3 regions of the Streptomyces sp. NPDC096040 genome follow, and region 1 is predicted to be linked to each of the others. Evidence: riboswitches for the same ligand, from Rfam matches in the RefSeq annotation. Region 1 holds a riboswitch; each other region holds the start of a gene.

What was found. A riboswitch is a leader RNA that binds a small molecule or an ion and turns the genes downstream of it on or off. The one in region 1 is predicted to bind cobalamin.
Region 2: another riboswitch for cobalamin. It lies ahead of ABTY98_RS07045 (ribonucleoside-diphosphate reductase subunit alpha); the one in region 1 lies ahead of ABTY98_RS29125 (cobalamin biosynthesis protein).
Region 3: another riboswitch for cobalamin. It lies ahead of nicT (Nickel transporter NicT); the one in region 1 lies ahead of ABTY98_RS29125 (cobalamin biosynthesis protein).

The regions. Positions count from the first base shown of each region.
Region 1 is NZ_JBEOTA010000023.1:102,347-109,469, reverse strand. It holds gene ABTY98_RS29150 (alpha/beta hydrolase family protein) at 1-787, opposite strand, end outside; gene ABTY98_RS29145 (class II aldolase/adducin family protein) at 908-1,642, opposite strand; partial or broken gene ABTY98_RS29140 (lysozyme) at 1,839-2,604, shown strand; gene ABTY98_RS29135 (inorganic phosphate transporter) at 2,782-4,023, shown strand; gene ABTY98_RS29130 (hypothetical protein) at 4,043-4,270, shown strand; cobalamin riboswitch at 4,419-4,561, shown strand; gene ABTY98_RS29125 (cobalamin biosynthesis protein) at 4,660-5,610, shown strand; gene ABTY98_RS29120 (cobyric acid synthase) at 5,607-7,118, shown strand; gene cobN (cobaltochelatase subunit CobN) at 7,115-7,123, shown strand, end outside.
Region 2 is NZ_JBEOTA010000004.1:328,735-335,857, forward strand. It holds gene def (peptide deformylase) at 1-171, shown strand, start outside; gene ABTY98_RS07030 (helix-turn-helix domain-containing protein) at 299-1,264, opposite strand; gene ABTY98_RS07035 (hypothetical protein) at 1,358-1,600, shown strand; gene ABTY98_RS07040 (ribonucleotide-diphosphate reductase subunit beta) at 1,513-2,541, opposite strand; gene ABTY98_RS07045 (ribonucleoside-diphosphate reductase subunit alpha) at 2,541-4,895, opposite strand; cobalamin riboswitch at 5,020-5,144, opposite strand; gene ABTY98_RS07050 (GNAT family N-acetyltransferase) at 5,149-5,703, opposite strand; gene mctP (monocarboxylate uptake permease MctP) at 5,798-7,123, opposite strand, start outside.
Region 3 is NZ_JBEOTA010000018.1:149,988-157,110, reverse strand. It holds gene ABTY98_RS25365 (hypothetical protein) at 312-527, shown strand; gene nicT (Nickel transporter NicT) at 611-1,720, opposite strand; cobalamin riboswitch at 1,749-1,939, opposite strand; gene ABTY98_RS25355 (ArsR/SmtB family transcription factor) at 2,020-2,379, shown strand; gene ABTY98_RS25350 (transglycosylase domain-containing protein) at 3,224-5,437, opposite strand; gene ABTY98_RS25345 (COG4705 family protein) at 5,994-7,123, opposite strand, start outside.

The sequences.
Region 1 (7,123 bases):
CCGGCGAGTCCAGGACCAGCCCGGAGACGCGCTCGCGCAGCGCCGAGTGGGCGGCGGCGCGCAGCGCCATGGTGGCGCCGGTGGACCAGCCGTACAGCACGACGCGGCGGGCTCCGTAGCGGACGGCGTAGCGGATCGCCGCGTCCAGGTCGCGCCACTCGCTCTCGCCCAGGTGGTTCAGGCCGTCACGGGGGCGCGGGGCGCCGAGGTCGCCGCGGTAGGCGAGGGCGAGCACGGGCAGGCGCCGGCCGTGCAGGAACGGCATGACGTTCATGGGGAGCTCGCGGGTGGTGCCGAGGCCGTGCACCGCGATCACCCAGGTGTCCCGGTAGCCGGGCACGAACCAGGCGGGCAGCGACCCGAGTTCGCCGGGTATGTCGATGTCGGCGTGGTCCAGGCCCAGTGCCGCGCGCGGGTTGCCGATGTGGACGTTGGGGGTGAGCCAGACCCTGTCGCCGGGTTCGAGGGTGCCGTGGGTCACGCGTTCCAGCCGCCGTACGACGGTGTCGGCGGTGTGCGCGACGGACTCCAGGACGGCGCCGACGACCGCGTGCGAGCCGTTGCCGGCCAGGCCGTAGGTGCCGGGGCGCAGCGAGGCGAGGTCCCGGGTGAGGGCGATGCGGCCGACCGCGGTGCCGTGCACGGTGAGCCGGGGCTCGGTGGGCAGGGGGCGCCCCGGCGGCGCCTTCAGCGCGGCGTCACTGGCCAACCGCCCCGCGGCCACGCCGGCCACGCCGGCGGCGAGTACGGCACCGACGGCTGCGGCCGTGACTTTGACTGGGCGCACCTGTCCAGTGTCGGGGCGGACTTCGGCGACGGCCAGCGGGGGCAGGGGAAACATGAGCCGCCTTGGGGTGTGGGAGGAGCTTCCGACAGGGGCGTCCGGGTTCCCTGTCAGCCGCCGGTCTCACCCCGTCCGCCGGCCGTACCCCCGCAGCAGCTCCCCCACCTCCGCCACCTGTGCCGGTGACAGCAGGCTCGGGGTCAGGCCGGGGACGGCGGACGCCGTCAGCCACAGGTGGCACATCCACTCCAGCTGGGCCGTGCGGTCGTAGGCCTGGGTCAGGGTGGAGCCGTAGGTGATCGTGCCGTGGTTCTGGAGGAGGCAGCCAGAGCGGTCCGTCAAGGCGCGGAGCATGTTCTCGGCCAACTCCTCGGTGCCGTATGTCGCATACGGGGCAACCCGGACGGCGCCGCCGAGCGCGGCGGTCATGTAGTGGATCGCCGGAAGCTCGGGGACGAGTGTCGAGACGGCCGTCGCGTGCACGGCGTGGGTGTGCACGACAGCGCCCGCGTCCGTGCTGCCGTAGATCGCGAGATGCATCGGCAGTTCGCTGGTCGGGACCAGTGTGCCGAGGACCCGGCGGCCGGCGAGGTCGACGCCCGTCACGTCGTCGGGGGTGAGCCGGTCGTACGGCACGCCCGACGGTGTGACCAGCACGGTGTCGCCGACGCGGACGGAGACGTTGCCGGAGGTGCCGACGACCAGTCCGTCGGTCACGGTGCGGCGGGCCGTGGCGACGAGTTCCCGCCAGGCGCGCGCCTCCTCCGCGCGTACATCCCGCCTTCGCGGCTCCGACACACCCTGTGCGCCGCCGCGCCCATCCCGTCCGTCACGCTCGTCCCGCCGTTGCTCAGCCATGGCCCGATCCTGTCAGGCAGCACCCCAACCGGCTTGTACGGCAGGGCACTTTAGGCCGGACGTCCCGAATCCAGTAGAGCGCAAACCACCGCGAAGAGTCCCATTTCAAGGCTTGGCCGAAGATCGCCGAGAATACGCCGATCTTCCAATAATATCTGGACGATTTTTCGTACACGTCGCCATTCCGGGGGGAAACATGGCCCGTGACCGCTCCGTCGTACCGTCACCACAACCGTGACCACGCCCGCGTTCTCGCGGCGGCCGTGGCCGCGCTCGCCCTCGGGGGGGCCGCGACCGCGTTCGGCGGGACACCGGCGTCCGCGGCGAGCCTGCCGAAGGGGCACGACGTCTCCTCGCACCAGAAGAACGTCGACTGGTCGAGCGCCAAGGCGAAAGGCGCGAGGTTCGTCTACATCAAGGCGACCGAGTCCACCACCTACCGCAACCCGTACTTCGGCCGGCAGTACAACGGTTCACGCAAGGCCGGAATCATGCGGGGCGCGTACCACTTCGCCCTGCCGGACAGGTTGTCGGGCGACCGGCAGGCCGCGTACTTCGTAAGCCACGGCGGCGCCTGGGCCGCGGACGGCTGGACGCTGCCGCCCGCGCTCGACGTCGAGTACAACCCGTACGACAAGAAGCACAGGTGCTACGGGCTGAGCCACTCCAAGATGGTCAAGTGGATCAAGTCCTTCAGTGCCGAGCTGGAGCGGGAGACCGGTCAGCGGCCGGTGATCTACACGACCACCCACTGGTGGGACCTCCGCACGGGCGGCAGCAGCGCCTTCGCCGCGGACAACGCCCTGTGGATCGCCCGCCACGGCTCGGCGGACGCGGGAGCACTGCCGACGGGATGGTCGCACTGGACCTGCTGGCAGTACGACGACAGCGGCAGTCTGCCGGGTGACCAGAATCTCTTCAACGGGTCGGCGAGCCGGCTGAAGGCGTTCGCCAGGGGCTCCTGGCCAAGGAACGACCGGGCCGCCGGACCGGAAACGGGACGGCGGCTTCGCCCACTCCCGCGCACGGATACCCCGAAGTCGATCTCAGACACCACGGAGACCACCCCAGTTCATCTTCCGTTCATTCAGGTTGCCTACGGTCCAACAGCCGATGACCCCTGAAGATTGCCTGGGTAAATGGAAAGCTTCTCGCTGATCCTCGCGATTGTGGTGGTGACCGCACTCGCGTTTGATTTCACGAACGGTTTCCACGACACCGCCAACGCGATGGCCACGACCATCTCGACCGGCGCGCTCAAGCCCAAGATCGCGGTGGCCATGTCCGCCGCGCTCAACCTGGTCGGCGCCTTCCTCTCCGTGGAGGTCGCCAACACGATCTCCAAGGGCCTGGTCGACGAGAACGGCATCCGCCCCGAGGTCATCTTCGCCGCCCTCGTCGGCGCGATCCTCTGGAACCTGGTGACCTGGCTGGTGGGCCTGCCCTCCAGTTCCTCGCACGCCCTGATGGGCGGCCTGATCGGCGCCACCGTCGCCTCCGCCGGTTTCGGCGCGGTCCACGGCGACGTCCTGGTCACCAAGGTCCTGCTCCCGGCGGTCGCCGCCCCCGTGGTCGCGGGCATCGCGGCGATGCTCTCCACCCGCCTCTCCTACACGCTCTCCCGGAACGCCGAGGACGAGGCCACCCGCAAGGGCTACCGCGCCGGCCAGATCGCCTCCGCCGGCCTGGTCTCACTCGCGCACGGCACCAACGACGCGCAGAAGACGATGGGCATCATCACCCTCGCGCTGATCGCGGGCGGTGCCGTCGCGCCCGGCTCGAACCCTCCCACCTGGGTCATCCTCTCCGCCGGCCTGGCAATCGCGCTCGGCACCTACATCGGCGGCTGGCGCATCATCCGCACCATGGGCAAGGGCCTGACCGACCTCCAGCCACAGCAGGGCTTCGCCGCCCAGACCAGCGCGGCCACCGCCATCCTGGCCTCCTCCCACCTCGGCTTCTCCCTCTCCACCACGCACGTCGTCTCCGGTTCCGTGATGGGCGCGGGCCTCGGCCGCAAGGGCGGCACGGTCCGCTGGTCCACCGCGACCCGCATGGTCGTCGCCTGGGTGCTCACCCTCCCCGCGGCCGCGGTCGTCGGCGCGCTCGCCGAGTCCGTGACGGACCTCGGCGACTGGGGCACGGCGGTCGTCGCCGTCTTCCTCGTCGCCTCCAGCGCCGCGATCTGGAAGCTCTCCCGCCGCGAGGTGGTGGACAGCGCCAACGTCAACGACACCGACGGCACGGAGCCGGCCGGCGTGGTGACCACGGCGATCGCCGCCGTGACCCCGCCGCCCGCGGGCACGGTGACCGACGACCTCACCGCCACGATCCCGTCCCCCGCCCCGGCCGCCGCCACCGACCCGGCCGCGACCGTCTGACCCCCGAGGAAGAACCGACATGAACATCGACTGGGCAGCCATCGGCTCCGTCTTCGGCGTCAGCCTCGTGGTCACCGTGGGCATGGTGGCTCTCTTCACCCTCGGCATCAAGGGCCTCTCCGCCCGCGAACGCGCCACGGCCCAGGGCAACTCGGCGGCCCTGGCCGTGACCACCGCCTACCTGTGCTTCGCGGCCTGCGCGGCCGTCGTGGCGTACGGCATCCATCTGATCGTGGCCAAGGCCTGACCGCGGCCGAAGCCTGAACGCGAGGCCGGCAAAGGCTCCTCCCCGAATCCGCTCGGGAGGAGCCTTCGGCATGCCCCACGGGCCCCGCTGGACCACCGGTGTGGGCCTTCCCACACAGTCCCCTCGCAGGTCAACGGCAAGTTGACGGGTCTTCCGGGAGCGTGGTGGACTTCCGGAGCCAAGTACGGCGGCAAGAGAGGAAGCCGGTGTGAATCCGGCGCGGTCCCGCCACTGTCACCGGGGTAGCAGTCCCCGGGAGCCAGGAACTCTCACCGCCGGTCTCGTCGAACCAGGGCGTGGACACCCTGAGTGAGGACCTATCGCCATGCGCGGCTGCCGACCGAGGTTGAGTACCCGACCCGTCCCCGACTCTTCGGCCGGCTGAGCCGATGGGTGCCGGTCGCGTCTTCGCGTACGGCGCCGCCGCCGGCCTTCTCGGTGATCTGCTGTTCGGCGATCCGCGCCGGGGGCATCCGGTCGCCGCGTTCGGGCGGACGGCCGGGACCGTGGAACGGCTGCTGTGGCGGGACCACCGCGGGTGGGGCGCCCTGCACACCGCGGTGTGCGCCGGCGGTGCCGTGACCCTGGGCGCCACCGCCCAGCGGCTCGTACGACCCTCCACCGCCGCTTCCGTCGCGCTCACCGCGACCGCCACCTGGGCCGTCGTCGGGGGCACTTCACTCGCCCGCGAGGCCGGCGCCATCGGGCGTGCCCTGGAGGCGGGCGATGTGGAGGCGGCGCGCGCCCGGCTGCCGCATCTGTGCGGGCGGGATCCGCAGTCCCTGGACGCCGACGGGATCGCCCGGGCGGTCGTGGAGTCCGTCGCCGAGAACACGAGCGACGCGGTCGTGGGTGCGCTGGTGTGGGGCGCCGTGGGCGGGGTGCCGGGGCTGCTCGGGTTCCGGGCCGTCAACACCCTGGACGCCATGGTGGGCCACAAGTCGGCCCGTTACCGGCGCTACGGGTGGGCTTCGGCGCGACTGGACGACGTGGCGGGGTGGCCGGGGGCACGGCTCACCGCCGTACTGGCCGCCGTCGCCGGAGGTGACGGCCGGGGGGCCGTACGGACCTGGCGGGCCGATGCGGCGAAGCACCCGAGCCCCAACGCCGGGCCGGTGGAAGCGTCGTTCGCGGGGGCGCTGGGGGTACGGCTCGGCGGGACGCTGTCGTACGGCGGGCGGATCGAGCATCGGCCCGTGCTGAACCGGGAGGGGCGTGCCGTGGAGGTCCGCGACATCTACCGGGCCGTGCGGTTGTCACGGCGGGTCGGATGGCTGGCGTTGGGGGTCGGCGCGGCCGGGTCCCTGCTGCTGGCGTCGCTTTCGGGAAGGACGTCATGAACGGCGGAGGTCTCCTCGTAGCCGGTACCACCTCCGATGCCGGCAAGAGTGTGGTCACCGCCGGTATCTGCCGGTGGCTGGCGCGGCAGGGCGTCGAGGTCGCGCCGTTCAAGGCGCAGAACATGTCCCTCAACTCCTTCGTCACACGCGAGGGCGCCGAGATCGGGCGGGCGCAGGCCATGCAGGCGCAGGCCTGCCGGGTCGAGCCGACCGCGCTGATGAACCCCGTGCTGCTCAAGCCTGGCGGCGAGCAGAGCAGTCAGGTCGTGCTGCTCGGGAAGCCGGTCGGTGAGCTGAGTGCCCGCGGATACCACGGCGGGCGGCAGCAGAAGCTGCTCGGGACCGTGCTCGACTGTCTCGCCGAGTTGCGGGGCACGTATGACGCGGTGATCTGTGAGGGGGCGGGCAGTCCGGCGGAGATCAATCTGCGCCGGACCGACATCGTGAACATGGGGATCGCGCGCAACGCGCGGATGCCCGTGCTCGTCGTCGGCGACATCGACCGCGGGGGCGTGTTCGCCTCCTTCTTCGGTACCGTCGCCCTCCTGTCGCCGGAGGACCAGGCTCTCGTCGCCGGGTTCCTCGTCAACAAGTTCCGGGGCGATGTCTCCCTGCTGGAGCCCGGCCTCGACATGCTCCACGGGCTCACCGGGCGGCACACCTACGGCGTCCTGCCGTTCCGGCACGGCCTCGGGATCGACGAGGAGGACGGGCTCCGTGTCTCGCTGCGCGGCACCGTCCGCGAGTCGAACGTCGCCCCGCCCGTCGGCGCGGACGTGCTGCGGGTCGCCGTCTGTGCCATCCCCCTGATGTCCAACTTCACGGACGTGGACGCGCTGGCCGCGGAACCGGGTGTCGTGGTGCGGTTCGTGGACCGGCCCGAGGAACTGGCCGACGCCGATCTCGTCGTGGTCCCGGGAACCCGGGGGACGGTCCGGGCCCTGGAATGGCTGCGGGAGCGGGGGCTGGCGGACGCGCTGCGGCGCAGGGCCGCCGAGCAGCGACCCGTGCTCGGCGTCTGCGGTGGCTTCCAGGTCCTCGGGGAGCACATCGAGGACGACGTCGAGAGCCGGCGCGGGCAGGTGGCCGGCCTCGGGGTGCTGCCCGTACGGGTGCGGTTCGCCCGGGAGAAGACCCTCACCCGGCCCGTCGGGGAGGCCCTCGGCGAGCGGGTCGAGGGGTACGAGATCCATCACGGGGTCGCCGAGGTGACCGGAGGCGAGCCCTTCCTGGACGGCTGCCGGGTCGGGCAGACCTGGGGCACCCACTGGCACGGCTCCCTGGAGTCGGACGGTTTCCGCCGGGCCTTTCTGCGCGAGGTGGCGGCCGCCGCGGGCCGCCGGTTCGTGCCGGCCCCCGACACCTCGTTCGCCGCGCTGCGCGAGGAGCAGCTCGACCGGCTCGGCGACCTGATCGAACAGCACGCGGACACCGACGCGCTCTGGCGGCTCATCGAGTCGGGCGCGCCGCAAGGACTGCCTTTCATCCCACCGGGAGCGCCCGCATGAGCACT
Region 2 (7,123 bases), on a different contig from region 1:
AACCCGATCAAGGTGCGCGGCACCGGCTACTTCGCTCGGTGCTTGCAGCACGAGACCGATCATCTGTACGGCTACCTGTACATCGACCGGCTCTCCAAGCGTGAGCGCAAGGACGCCCTGCGGCAGATGGCGGAGAACGAGCCCCGCTACCCCGTGGTCGCCAACGACTGAGGCGGAGAAGGCTGTTGTGGCGCCTGGTCGGGATCGTCCGGCCAGGCGTTCGTCATGTGGGGTAGTGAATGGAGCAAGTCCGTTCCCAGATCGGTCGGTTCGCTCCGGAACGCGCGCCGGTAGGCGTTCAGGCGGCCTCCGGTCCCCGGAAGGCGCGCCGGTAGGCGTTCGGTGTGGTGCCCAGCTCCTTCACGAACTGGTGCCGCAGCGCGGCCGCCGTACCGAAGCCGGTGCGGCCCGCGATGGCGTCCATCGTCTCGTCCGTTCCCTCCAGCAACTCCTGGGCCAGCAGCACCCGTTGCCGCAGGATCCAGCGGTACGGCGTGGTGCCGGTCTCCTGCTGGAAGCGGCGGGCGAAGGTGCGCGGGGCCATCAGGGCGCGGGCGGCCAGCTGCTCGACGGTGACCTCCTCGTCGAGATGCTCCGCCATCCAGGCCAGCACCTCGCCGACCGTGTCGCAGGGGCCTTCCGGCAGGGGGCGCTCGATGTACTGGGCCTGGCCGCCGTCCCGGTGCGGGGGTACCACCATCCGCCGGGCGATCTTCTTGGCGACCTCGGGGCCCTGTTCCTTGCGGACGATGTGCAGACAGGCGTCGATGCCGGCCGCGGTGCCCGCCGAGGTGATCACCGGGTCCTCGTCGACGTACAGCACGTCCGGCTCGACCCGGGTGCGCGGGAAGCGGCGGGCCAGCAGCTGGGCGTGCCGCCAGTGCACGGCGCACCGGCGCCCGTCCAGCAGCCCGGCCGCGCCCACCACGAAGACGCCGGAGCAGATGCTGAGCACCCGGGCACCCCGGTCCACCGCCCGGCGCAGCGCGTCGAGCAGCTCGGGCGGGTACTCCCGGTCGACATTGGCGTCGGAGGCCGGCACCGCGATCAGATCGGCCTCCTCCAGCCGGTCCAGACCGTACGGCGTGGAGACGGTGAGGCCCGGCACATGGGTGCCGAGCGCCGGCCCCTCCGCCGAGACGACCGCGAAGTCGTACACCGGCAGCCCCTCCTCGGAGCGGTCGAGGCCGAAGACCTCGCAGACCACCCCGAGCTCGAAGGGGTGCACACCGTCCAGCAGCACCGTGGCCACGTTCTTCAGCATGCTGCCAGTGTGCCTCGCCGCTGGCAGTAATTCGAGGCTGCATGGCAGTGCTGCCACTCACGGTAAGGAGTATCCGGCGCGACAGTGGTGTCCATGAACGGAAACCAGATCGAAGGTCTCGTCGGAATGGTCCTGGTCCTCGGAATCCTGGTCCTCATGGCCCTCCCGTCCGTGCTCGGCATCCTGCGCGACAGGCGCATCGACCGGCAGATCAGGGAGGCCCATGAGGCCCGCGGGGAGCAGCAGGCTCAGAAGTCTTCGTCCAGGTCGACGGTGCCCTCCACCGCGACCTGGTACGCGGACGGGCGCCGCTCGAAGAAGTTCGTCAGCTCCTGAACGCCCTGCAGCTCCATGAAGGAGAACGGGTTCTCCGAGCCGTACACCGGAGCGAAGCCGAGGCGGCCGAGCCGCTGGTCGGCGACGCACTCCAGGTACTGGCGCATCGACTCGGTGTTCATGCCGGGCAGGCCGTCACCGCACAGGTCACGGGCGAACTGCAGCTCCGCCTCGACGGCCTCCCGCAGCATGTCGGTGACCTGCTGCTGAAGCTCGTCGTCGAAGAGCTCCGGCTCCTCCTTGCGGACCGTGTCGACCACGTCGAACGCGAAGCTCATGTGCATCGTCTCGTCGCGGAACACCCAGTTGGTGCCCGTGGCGAGACCGTGCAGCAGACCCCGGCTGCGGAACCAGTAGACGTACGCGAACGCGCCGTAGAAGAACAGGCCCTCGATGCACGCGGCGAAGCAGATCAGGTTGAGCAGGAAGCGGCGCCGGTCGGCCTTGGTCTCCAGCCGGTCCAGGTTCTCCACCGAGTCCATCCACCTGAAGCAGAACTCCGCCTTCTCGCGGATGGAGGGGATGTTCTCGACGGCGGCGAACGCGGCCGTCCGGTCCTCCGGGTCGGGGAGGTAGGTGTCAAGGAGCGTCAGATAGAACTGGACGTGCACGGCCTCCTCGAAGAGCTGGCGGCTCAAGTAGAGCCGCGCCTCGGGGGAGTTGATGTGCTTGTACAGCGTCAGCACCAGGTTGTTCGCCACGATCGAGTCGCCGGTCGCGAAGAAGGCGACGAGCCGGCCGATCAGGTGCTGCTCGGAGGGGCTGAGCTTGGCGAGGTCCGCGACGTCCGAGTGGAGGTCGACCTCCTCGACGGTCCAGGTGTTCTTGATGGCGTCCCGGTAGCGCTCGTAGAAGTCCGGGTAGCGCATGGGACGCAGAGTCAGCTCGAAGCCCGGGTCGAGCAGGTTTTTCGATGTGACAGCCTTGTTCTGGGTGGTCATTACTGGCAGGCCTCGCAGGACTCGGGGTTTTCCAGGGAGCAGGCGACGGCGTCCGTCGTCTGCTGTACGGGGACGGTCGCCCGGGCGGCGCGGGCGATCCGGGTCGCCGGGCGCGAGCGCAGGTAGTACGTCGTCTTCAGGCCCGATTTCCAGGCGTACGCGTACATCGAGGAGAGCTTGCCGATGGTCGGCGTCTCCAGGAACAGGTTCAGGGACTGGGCCTGGTCCAGGTACGGGGTGCGGGCGGCGGCCATGTCGATCAGGCCGCGCTGCGGGATCTCCCACGCCGTGCGGTACAGCGCCCGTACGTCCGCCGGGATCCACGCGAAGTCCTGCACCGAGCCGTTGGCCTCGCGCAGCGCCTCACGGGTGCGCGCGTCCCAGACGCCCAGGTCCTTGAGCTCCTGGACCAGGTAGGAGTTGACCTGGAGGAACTCACCGGACAGTGTCTCGCGCTTGAAGAGGTTGGAGACCTGCGGCTCGATGCACTCGTACACACCGGCGATCGAGGCGATGGTGGCCGTCGGCGCGATGGCGAGCAGGAGGCTGTTGCGCAGACCGGTCCTTGCGATCCGCGCGCGCAGCGCCGCCCAGCGCTCCGGCCAGGTGAACTCGACGCCGTAGTGGTCGGGGTGCAGCACACCCTGCGCGGTACGGGTCTTCTCCCAGGCCGGCAGCGGGCCGCCGCGCTCGGCGAGGCCGGCGGAGGCCTCGTACGCGGCGAGCATGATCCGCTCGGCGATCCGGGTGGAGAGCGCCTTGGCCTCGGGGGAGTCGAAGGGCAGCCGCAGCTTGAAGAAGACGTCCTGGAGGCCCATCGCGCCCAGGCCGACCGGCCGCCACTTGGCGTTGGACCGGCCCGCCTGCTCGGTCGGGTAGAAGTTGATGTCGACGACCCGGTCGAGGAAGGTGACGGCGGTGCGGACGGTGTCGTCCAGCCGCTCCCAGTCGAGGTCACCTGTCGATGTGTCGACGAACGCACCGAGATTGACGGACCCCAGGTTGCAGACGGCCGTCTCACCGTCGTCCGTGACCTCCAGGATCTCCGTGCAGAGGTTGGAGGAGTGGACGACATGGCCCGCGGTGGCCGTCTGGTTCGCGGTCCGGTTGGCCGCGTCCTTGAAGGTCATCCAGCCGTTGCCGGTCTGCGCGAGGGTGCGCATCATCCGGCCGTACAGGTCACGGGCCGGGATGGTCTTGCGCGCGAGGCCCTTCTCCTCTGCCGCGCGGTACGCGGCGTCGAACTCGTCACCCCACAGATCCACCAGCTCGGGCACGTCGGCGGGGGAGAAGAGCGACCACTGCCCGTCGGCGTTCACCCGGCGCATGAACTCGTCCGGGATCCAGTGCGCGAGGTTGAGGTTGTGGGTGCGGCGGGCGTCCTCACCGGTGTTGTCGCGCAGCTCCAGGAACTCCTCGATGTCGGAGTGCCAGGTCTCCAGGTAGACCGCGGCCGCGCCCTTGCGCCGGCCGCCCTGGTTCACCGCGGCCACCGAGGCGTCGAGGGTCTTCAGGAACGGCACGATGCCGTTGGAGTGCCCGTTGGTACCGCGGATCAGCGAACCGCGCGAGCGGATCCGGCTGTACGACAGGCCGATACCGCCGGCGTGCTTCGAGAGGCGGGCGACCTGGTGGTACCGGTCGTAGATGGAGTCCAGTTCGTCCTTCGGGGAGTCGAGGAGGTAGCAGGACGACATCTGGGGGTGCCGGGTGCCGGAGTTGAAGAGGGTGGGGGAGGACGGGAGGTAGTCGAGGCGGCTCATCAGCCCGTAGAGCGCGGCGACTTCGTCGACCGACCTGTGGGTGTCGTCCTCGGCGAGGCCGGCGGCGACGCGGAGCATGAAGTGCTGGGGGGTCTCGATGACCTTGCGGGTGATCGGGTGCCGGAGCAGGTAACGGCTGTGCAGCGTGCGCAGCCCGAAGTAGCCGAAGCGGTCGTCGGCGTCCGGGTCGACCAGGGCGTCCAGGCGGCCCGCGTGCAGGCGCGCGAACTCGGCGGTGCGGTCGGCGATGAGGCCCTCACGGTGACCGACGGCCACGGACTCGGTGAAGGACGTCACGCCCTGCGAGGCGGCCTCGCCGCGGATCGAGATCGTCAGCAGCCGGGCGGCGAGCCGGGAGTAGGCGGGGTCCTCGGAGATGAGGCCGGCGGCCGCCTCGGTGGCCAGCTCACGCAACTCCGACTCGTCGGCCCGCGCGGACCGGCCCCGCAGCGCGGCGGCGGCGACCCGGCCGGGGTCGGCGTCGGGGAGGTCGGCGGTCAGCCCGGTCAGGGTCCGCAGCAGCGCGGTGCCGGGACCGTCCTCGTCCACAGAGATGGTCGCTGAAGCCGGTTCGGCTGGCGCGATGGTCACGTGGGGCTCTCCCTCGCTCGGCACGGGGCCTGGCGGAGGGCAGGGAGCAGCCACGAGCGCACACACGCGTGCCGCGTCCCCGGCCCACTCCACGAGGCCCGGACGTCAGAACACCCGGGCCGGACGGCCGGGCGTGCTGTCGGCAGGTCCTCGGACTGACGCTTGTGCACAGATGTGCGCAAGTACACCGTTGCGGGACAGTTCCGGATTCGCACCGGATTCCCCTGCGGCGACAGCGAGCATGAGCATACATCTAGTGCCGCGCTGTCGCGGCACCCCCACATGTTGTGTCGTGGCGGTGCCGCAGCGTCAACTCATAGGTGAGGAGAGTGATGTCGTCCAGCTGCGGCAAGGGATTCCAGTCCCGCTCGGGTGTGCGGACGAAGCCGAGGCGTTCGTAGATGCGGTGGGCGGATCTCATGGTGCGCTGAGTCGACAGGACGACCTTCTCGCAGCCGTCGAGGGCCTGCGCGCGGTCGATACAGGCGCGGACGAGTGCCTCGCCGGCGCCATTTCCGCGGGCGGCCCGGTCGACGGCGAGCATCCGGATCTCGGCCTCTCCGGGGGCGGCGAGGTCGGCCATCGGGCCGGGGCCGGAGACGAACGTGACTCCGCCGAGGAGGGCGTTGCCGTTCACGGCGACGAGAACGGTGGCTGCGGCTGCCCGATTCGCGACGTCCTTGAGTTCGGTGAGATACGAGTCGCTCTCGCCGAAGTCCAGGAGGCCGTCCTGGAGGTAGGCCTGGGCTGTCAGCTCGCCGAGGGGGCCGTATTCGGTGGGGTGCGCTTCCCGGATCAGGATCGTCATGCGGGTGAGTGTGTACGACAGCGGGCCGCCGAGGGTGGGATTTCTCGGTGGCCCGCTGTGGGTTGTGCGTGGCTGGTCGCCGCCCCTGGTTTGTTCAGTGGGCGCCTTCTGCGACAGCCGGAGGAAGTTCGACCTCCACCCCCGGGTCGCCGGCGTCCGCCGTGTAGTCCTGTGCCTTTGTCTCGTCGACGCCCTCCGGAGCCTTCAGCGCCTTCAGGGCGAACGTCAGGACCACCGTCACCACCACGTTCATCACGAACGCCGTCAGGCCGATGTAGCCGATCTCGCCGAAGCCCGGGATCTCCTTGGCCGAGCCGCCGAAGTGCTTCTGGGTGGGCGAGGCCACCCCGTACGCCGCGACCGTGCCGTAGACCATGCCGACCGCCCAGCCCGCCAGCAGGGCCCAGCGGTGGAACCAGCGGGTGAACAGGCCGCCGACCAGGGCCGGGAAGGTCTGCAGGATCCAGATGCCGCCCAGCAGCTGGAAGTTGATGGCGACCGTCTTGTCCATGGTGAGGACGAAGACCAGCGCGCCGACCTTCACCAGCAGGGACACGAGCTTGGAGACCTGGGCCTCCTGCTTCGGTGTGGCGTCCGGCTTGATGAAGTCCCGGTAGATGTTGCGGGTGAAGAGGTTCGCGGCCGCGATGGACATGATGGCCGCCGGGACCAGGGCGCCGATGCCGATCGCCGCGAAGGCCACGCCCGCGAACCAGTCCGGGAACATGTTCTCGAACAACTGGGGGATCGCCAGCTGGCCGTTGGTGACCTTGACGCCGGCCGCGATCGCCATGAAGCCCAGCAGGGCGAGCAGGCCCAACATCAGGGAGTACAGCGGCAGGATCGTGGTGTTGCGGCGGATCACCTCACGGCTCCTGGAGGAGAGCGTCGCGGTGATCGAGTGCGGGTACATGAACAGGGCGAGCGCGGAGCCCAACGCCAGCGTGGCGTAGGTCCACTGGCCCGCCTCCGGTGGGGCGAGCGCGCCGCGCGGTTTGCCGGTCGCCGGGTTGACCTGGGCGAACGCGTCGCCGGCCTTGGCGAAGATGTCGTCGAAGCCGCCCAGCTTGATCGGGATGTAGATGATCGCAACAGCGATGACGATGTAGATCAGCGCGTCCTTCACGAACGCGATGAGCGCGGGCGCCCGCAGACCGGAGGAGTAGGTGTACGCCGCCAGGACGCCGAAGGCGATCAGCAGCGGGAGGTCCTTCACGAACCAGTTGGTGCCGTCGCTGCCGCCGACGCCCATGACGTCGAGGACGGCCTGGATGCCCACGAGCTGGAGCGCGATGTAGGGCATCGTCGCCAGGATGCCGGTCAGGGCGACGGCGAGCGAGAGGCCCTTGGAGCCGAAGCGGCCGCGCACGAAGTCCGAGGTCGTCACATAGCCGTGCTTGTGGGAGACCGACCACAGGCG
Region 3 (7,123 bases), on a different contig from region 1:
GTGCTGATCTTCACAACACCTCCGACTTCCTGGTGGTACCCGGCGAACTCGACACCACCGCCCGCGTCCTACCCGGTCAACCTGCCTCCTCCATACGAGTCGGATGCGGGCACCGTTCAGTTCCCGGCTCTTGCGGCGGAATCGAAGCAGCGGAAGCGCCGAGGGCGCACAAGCGCACGCCGCGACCTGTCGCACCTCCGCACGCACCGAGGGCGCGCGTCCATCCGGCGCAGGCGGGGTATCTCCCGAGCAGCCCCGCGACCGCCGGCCGCCGGCGCCTCGCTGTCCCACGCCCACGGAGGTGGAGCACCATGACCGACACCAACGGACTGGAACCCGTCGCGACATTCTGCGGCGAGTGCGACTGCGGCTGTCCCCAGCTCTTCGTCGATCCGAAAGCCCCCGCCGAACAGCGGATCGTCCTGACCGACGACTTCGGCCAGCGCGTCCAGATGAGCTTCGACCAGTTCTCCAACCTGGTCTCCGACGCCAAGGCGGGCAAGCTGGACGGCATCGCCCAGCCCTGAGACGTACGCCTGGGGCACGGGAGGCACGGCGGGCCGGGAAGCGTCGAGGCTTCCCGGCCCGCCGGCGGTTCGGTCGCGGAATGTCAGCCGCCCTCGACCCGACGGGCCGCCCACCGCTGTTCGACCTTCGCCAACTTCCAGTACGCCACCGCCGCCACCCACACGACCATGAACAGGCCGACGATGACGTAGCCGACGTTGCCCAGGTCGAGGCCGGAGATCCAGCCCGTGACCGCGTCGCTCAAATCCAACTTGTCGTGCAGGACACCGACGAGCTCGATCGTGCCGATGAAGAAGGCGACAGCGATGGACAGGCCGGTGATGGCGAGGTTGTAGAAGACCTTGCGGACCGGGTTCGAGAAGGCCCACTGGTAGGCGAAGTTCATGAAGGTGCCGTCGAGGGTGTCGAACAGGCTCATGCCGGCGGCGAAGAGGAGCGGCAGGCTGAGGACCGCGTACCAGGGCAGGCCCGCCGCCGCGCCCGAGCCGGCCATCACCATCAGCGTGACCTCGGTGGCGGTGTCGAAGCCGAGGCCGAAGAGGAAGCCGAGGGGGTACATCTGGCCTGGGCGGGTGATGGACTTGGTGAGCCGTCCGAGGATGCGGTTCATGAACCCGCGGGAATCCAGGTGCTGTTCGAGTTCCGCCTCGTCGTACGTCCCGACCCGCATCGCCCGGAACACCTTCAGGATGCCCAGCAGGGCCACGAGGTTGAGGGCGGCGATGATGTAGAGGAAGGACCCGGAAACGGTCGTACCGATGATGCCGAGCGTCTGGTGGGTGCGGGAGTCGTCGTTCATGAGCGTGCCCGCGAGCTGGGCACCGCCCGCCACCAGCGCGGCCATCGCGACCACTACGCTGGAGTGCCCGAGCGCGAACCAGAACCCCACCGACACCGGCCGTTTGCCGTCGGCCATCAGCTTGCGGGTGGTGTTGTCGATCGCGGCGATGTGGTCGGCGTCGAAGGCGTGCCGCATGCCGAGGGTGTAGGCGGTGACGCCGAGCCCGATGCCGAACGCCTTGGACCCGACCTCGTAGTGCTCGGGGACGACGAGAAGGAACAGAATGCCGAAGGCGGCGGCATGCAGGGCGGCGATCACCGCCATCAGCCCGATCGTCTTGACGGTGTCCTCGCGCCGCCAGCGGAACGCTGAGGGCCTGATCTCGGGCAGGGATGTCTTGGGCAGGGTCATCCGGTCACGCTCCAGCACCTCGTGGATCAACTCGTGAGATGCCGTGGCCGGTCTCCTGGCTTACGGGTCGTGCACTCCCGCGCCCGCCTTCCCGGCCGCCGTACGACGGCCAGTGGCTGTCCCTTCCGGGACTTGGGCGGGGAACTCCCCGATTCACAGTGGCGAGGGCCGCGCCGGCTTCACACCGGCTTCCCGAACACCACGGCCTGCCCACCGTAGGGGGCTCGGTGCTCTCCTGCATAGCTGCATAGGTGCGCAGGTATGCAAGATCACATACGGGCGCCTGCGAGGATGAACCCATGCATCTCGTCCCGGCGGCCCGCGCAGACCGCCGCATCATCGACGGCCACCGGGTGTGCGACGCCATCGCCGCCATCGGCGAACCCGCCCGTGTCCGCACCTGGGCCGACCGCTTCTCCCTGCTCTCCGACCCGGGACGCCTCGCCCTTCTGCTGGCCCTGCACCAGGCAGGACCCCTTGCCGTCTCCGACTTGGCCGTCGCGACCGGCATGAACGACCCGGCCGTCTCACAGGCCCTGCGCCTGCTGCGCGCCGCCGGTGCCGTGGCGGGCGAGAAGGAGGGGCGGGTGGTGCGCTACCGAGTCGTCGACCCACTCGTCGCCGACCTCTTGAAGCACTGCGCCACCGGCACGGACTGAGCGGTGAGGGCGGACGCCTTCGACAAGTGCCCGCTGAAGCCGTCGACCTGGTGCGGGATGCTGCGGAGCGCTCCGGACTGACGATCACGCGCTGCGGCGGGGGCAAACAGTGGCGGGCGGGAACGATTCTCACGCGCGGGAAGCCGCGCGGCAGGCCGGAGAACGGGAGAAGGCCCGGAAGGCCGCCGAGGCCGAGGCCAAGCGGAAGGCTCGTGAGGAGAAACTGGCCAACGAAGCGGCCCGCGCCCAGGAGGCTGTCGACCGGACGAGCGTGACCGGGCATGATGCCGAGCAGCTTTCCCAACTGCTGCGCACGTCCGTTGTGGACGGGCGTCCGTTGACGTTCGAGCGGTCGAGGCCTCAGGCCGGAGACTCACGCGAGCGGACGCGACTGCCAGAAGCCCCGCTCAAGCCACTGGGGAGATTGGGGAGAATGAAACGCGCGCCGCTTCGGCCGGTCTTCCCCAACCGCAAGGTCACTCGTCCCGGATGACACTTCCGCGTCGCCGTGTCTGCACCCACCGCGGCGCAGGTCTGCCTGCAAGCAGTGTCTGCGGCAGACCTGCGCCAACTCTGACGAAGCACCGGCAGGCGTCGCCCGCGTGCCGACCGCCAAGGTCAACGAACGGTGCTCGCCGCTACCGTGGTTGGCGCGATGGCCGCCCGCACGGAGGCGGGGCGGCCACGGGCTCCGGAGCCGTCCCCGCACCCGAAGCGGCCCGGTGGAGACCTGTTCCTGAAGCCCGTGGGCGTCGCCTGGTGGCGGGCACCTGGGTGCCGAGGACCCACCCCCTGCTGCGGCACGCCGACAGGTTGGGCAACCCACGGGCCGCCGTGACGCGGCTCAAGGACCTCCGCGGGTGCGGGTCGGGGTCGGCGAGCTGGTCGCCGGTGAGGGTGAGGGGTTACCGCCGGTTGTGCCGCCGAGCAGCCCGCCGCCCGTACCAGCGGTGGTACCGGCGGTATCGGTCGGACTTGGGCTGACGCAGTGCTTCCCATGCCCTCTGCACGGTGCGGTGGGGGTCGGGCTGGCCGTTGGGGTCGGGGTGACCGTGGGCGTGCTCTGGGATGCGGTGGCGGAGGGTGTGGGCGAGGGTGCGCCGTATTCGTCCGTGCTCTGGCCCAGTTGGGGTGCGGGCGGGAACTGCTGGACGGGTTGTCCCTGGAGGGCGGCGGTCATGTAGCCGGTCCACACCTCGGTGGGCATGTCGGCGCCGAAGACCTTGGCGTAGCCACCGACACCCTGCATCGACTGGAGGCCGGCGTTCTTCGGGTTCTCCTTGAACATGCTCACAGCCGTGGTCAGCTGCGGGGTGTAGCCGATGAACCAGGCGGACTTGTAGTCGTCGGTGGTACCGGTCTTGCCGGCCGCCGGGCGACCCAGGGCCTGGGCGTTGGTACCGGTGCCGTTCTTGACGACGTCTCGCAGGACGTCGGTGACGGTGTCGGCGGTAGAGGCGGACATGGCCGTGGTGCCCTTGTGCTCGCCGAAGCCGGGCAACTGCCGGCCGTCGGCGACGACCTTGGTCACCGAGTACGGCTCGTGCTGGACCCCGCCGTCGTCGAAAGTGGCGTACGCGTCCGCCATACGGATCGCCGACGGTGTGGAGGTACCGATGTAGAAGCCCGGGGTGTCGTACTGCAGGCTCGTGCGCGGGAGCCCCGCTTTCAGGGCCTCAGCCTCCACGTTGTCGTAGCCGACATATTCGCCGAGCTGGACGTAGGGAGTGTTGACCGACTGCTCCATCGCCTTGCGCAAAGTGATGTAACCCCACTTGGTGGACACGTCGTTGCGCTGGTGCAGGAGCCCCGTGGGGTCGTTCGAGTCCGGCAGCTCCTGGCCTTGCTGGTTCTTGATGGTGATGCCGTCGTCACCGTCGAACTTCGAGTCCGGGGTGATCGGTGCGGGCGGCTGCCCAGGGGAGAGGACGGCGCCGTGATCGAGAGCGGCGGCCAGGTCGACGGGTTTGAAGGTGGAGCCGACCGGCACACCGGTCGCGTCCGCGTTGTCCGTCCAGTGACCCTTGTTCCAGCCGGCCCCGCCGTACAGCGCCACGATCGCGCCGGTGGACGGATCGATCGATGCCGCGCCGACCTGGACGTCCTTGTCGGCCGAGCGTTGCCGCGGGTCAAGGTGTTTCCGCTCCATCGCCGCGACGGACGTCGACAGGGCGTTCACCTTCTTCTTGTCGAAGGTGGTGTAGATCTGGTATCCGCCGCGGCCCAGTTGCTGGTCCGTGAGGGAGGTGTGGGCTTCGACGTATTTCTCCGCGGTCTGCACCAGGTAACCGGTCTGCCCTGACATTCCCGCCGACGGCGTGTACGGCTTGGGCGTGGGAAACCCTGACGCCAGGTAGCGCTGTTCCTGGGCGTCGGTGATCTCGTGGATCTTGGCCATCCGGTCCAGCACGTACTTCCAGCGTGCCTCGGCCTGGGCCTTGGCCTGCGGATCGGTGTCGGCGTGCATCAGCAGGCTCGGCTCGTTGACCGCGGCGGCGATGAAGGCGCCCTGGCTGACGGTCAGCTGGAACGCATGCACGTGGTAGTAGGCACGGGCCGCGGCTTCGATCCCGTAGGCGTCCCGGCCGTAGTAGCAGGTGTTGAGGTAGCCCTGCAGTATCTGCTGCTTGGACATCTGCCCGCCGATCTTCAGGGAGATCATGATCTCCCTTAGCTTGCGGGTGACCGACTGGTCCTGGCTGAGGTAGGTGTTCTTCACGAACTGCTGGGTGATGGTGGACCCCGACTGCACCTCACCGCCCGTGGCCATGTGGTAGACGGCGCGGAGCATGCCCTGCGTGTCGACGCCCGGATCGGAGTAGAAGGTGGCGTTCTCCGCGGCGAGGAAGTCCCACTGCACCAGTTTCGGGACCTGGGCGAGATCGACGTTCTGCCGGTTGGTCGCCCCCTGGGTGGCCATCACCGAGCCGTCCGACCAGTAGTAGGTGTTGCTCTGGGCTTGCGTACTGGGGTTCGCGCCGGGGATGGTCGTCGTCGCGTAGGCGTAGCCGAACAGGCCCAGCAAACCGCTGACGAACAGCAGGAAGGTGCCGGACACCAGCTTCCACGAAGGCAGCCACCGCCTCAGGCCACGTCTGCCCGCCCTCGGGTAGTCGATCAGGCCGCGCCGACCCGGACGTCCGGTGTCCGCACGTCGCGTGCCTGCCGCGCGGCGGGCACGCCCGCCCCGGGCCTGGGCCCTGCGTGCCGCGGCCCGGCCGCCACCCGGCATACCGTCCGAGCCGGACGGTATGGCCCTCCCCGACGATCGACGCCGGTGTTCGCTCATTCTCGCCACTCCTCAACCAAGGACACGGTCCCGCCATCGCCGCGAGACCGCCCGCAGGATGCCCCATGGGGGCCTGACCGGGACACGCTGACGCCCCCCCGGCAGCTCCTACAAGTTGTAAGAGTAAGTCGCACTCGCAAAACGCATGCAACCGCCCACCCAAGAACGAGCCGTAGCCCGGTATCGGACCTGTGCGGCTTCCGGTGCCGACGGCCGCGGCTGCTGGCGATCCGTGTGCCGCGTGCGGTTCGGAATACCGGCCGGTTCGGAATGTCGGCTGCCCCGGCGCCGGGGATGCGTCGGGGCAGTCCGTCACGGTGGTTGGCTAGCCGAGGGAGGTGAGGAGGGTGTTGAGCTCCTTGACCTCGGTGGCCTTGTCGGGGCTCGGGGCGCGTAGCGCCGTCAGGACGTGGTCGATCTCGCTGTCGAGGAAGTGCCAGGACTGCTCGCTCTTGGGCTCCAGGGTGGACTGGTCGTCGTCCCAAGCGGTCTCGAGGTCGGTCACTCGGGTGGTCGCGGCTGACTGGTTGCCCGAATTGAGCTTTGCCAGGGTGTCAGCCGCGATCGTGCGGAACTTCGCGATCTCAGCCGGAGGGAACGGCGACGTCGCCTGCTTCGGGGTGAGATGGGCGGTCACAGGGGCGGGGGCGTCCTCCTCGCTGGCCGCGGCCGCGTGGGGCTGGTGGTGTGCCCAGATGAGAAGCGCCGCAGTTGCGACCGCTACGACGGCGTAGTAACCGAGCATGATCCGCTCACGCGCCGGGTTCAGCGCTCGTGCGGTGTGGGTGAGTTCGCCGGTCTCGATGACATCGCTGCGGCTGATTGTGAGATATACGACCGTAGCGAGGATCGCGGCCAGGAAGATCACGCTGGTGATCGCAGTACCGAGGCCCAGGCCGCCGTCGCCGCCGGGCGAGCCGAGCCAGTCGCCGAGGTTGGCACCGAGCGGGCGGGTGAGGATGTAGGCGAGCCAGAAGGAGAGCACCGCGTTGGCGCCGAGGCGCCATCCGAGGACGATCGCGACGATCAGCCCGAGAGGCAGGAACACGGAGACGCCTGGCGTCCAGCCGGTCAGTTCCAGGGTCCAGTCGCCGGTCGCGGTGCCGAGGGCGAAAGTGACCAGGACCGCGAGCCAGTAGAAGAGTTCACGGGGACGGGTGGTGATGGTGTGGACCGACAGGGTCCGCTCGCGGGCGTACCAGATCCCGAAGACAACGGCCAGGAGGCCGGCGAACACGCTACTGCTCAACGCGAGGGGAACGCCCTGGCTGTCGGTGAGGATGTCTGTGTAGAGGGTGCCGGTCACACTCACCACCACGACGGTGAGCCAGTACACGAACGGGACGTACCGTTTGGTGGTGAGTTGCCAGCCCATGGCGCCCGCCAGCACGGCGGTGAAGATCAATGCCGTGTTGATCAGGCCAACGCCGAGGTTCATATTGATCCAGTCGGCGA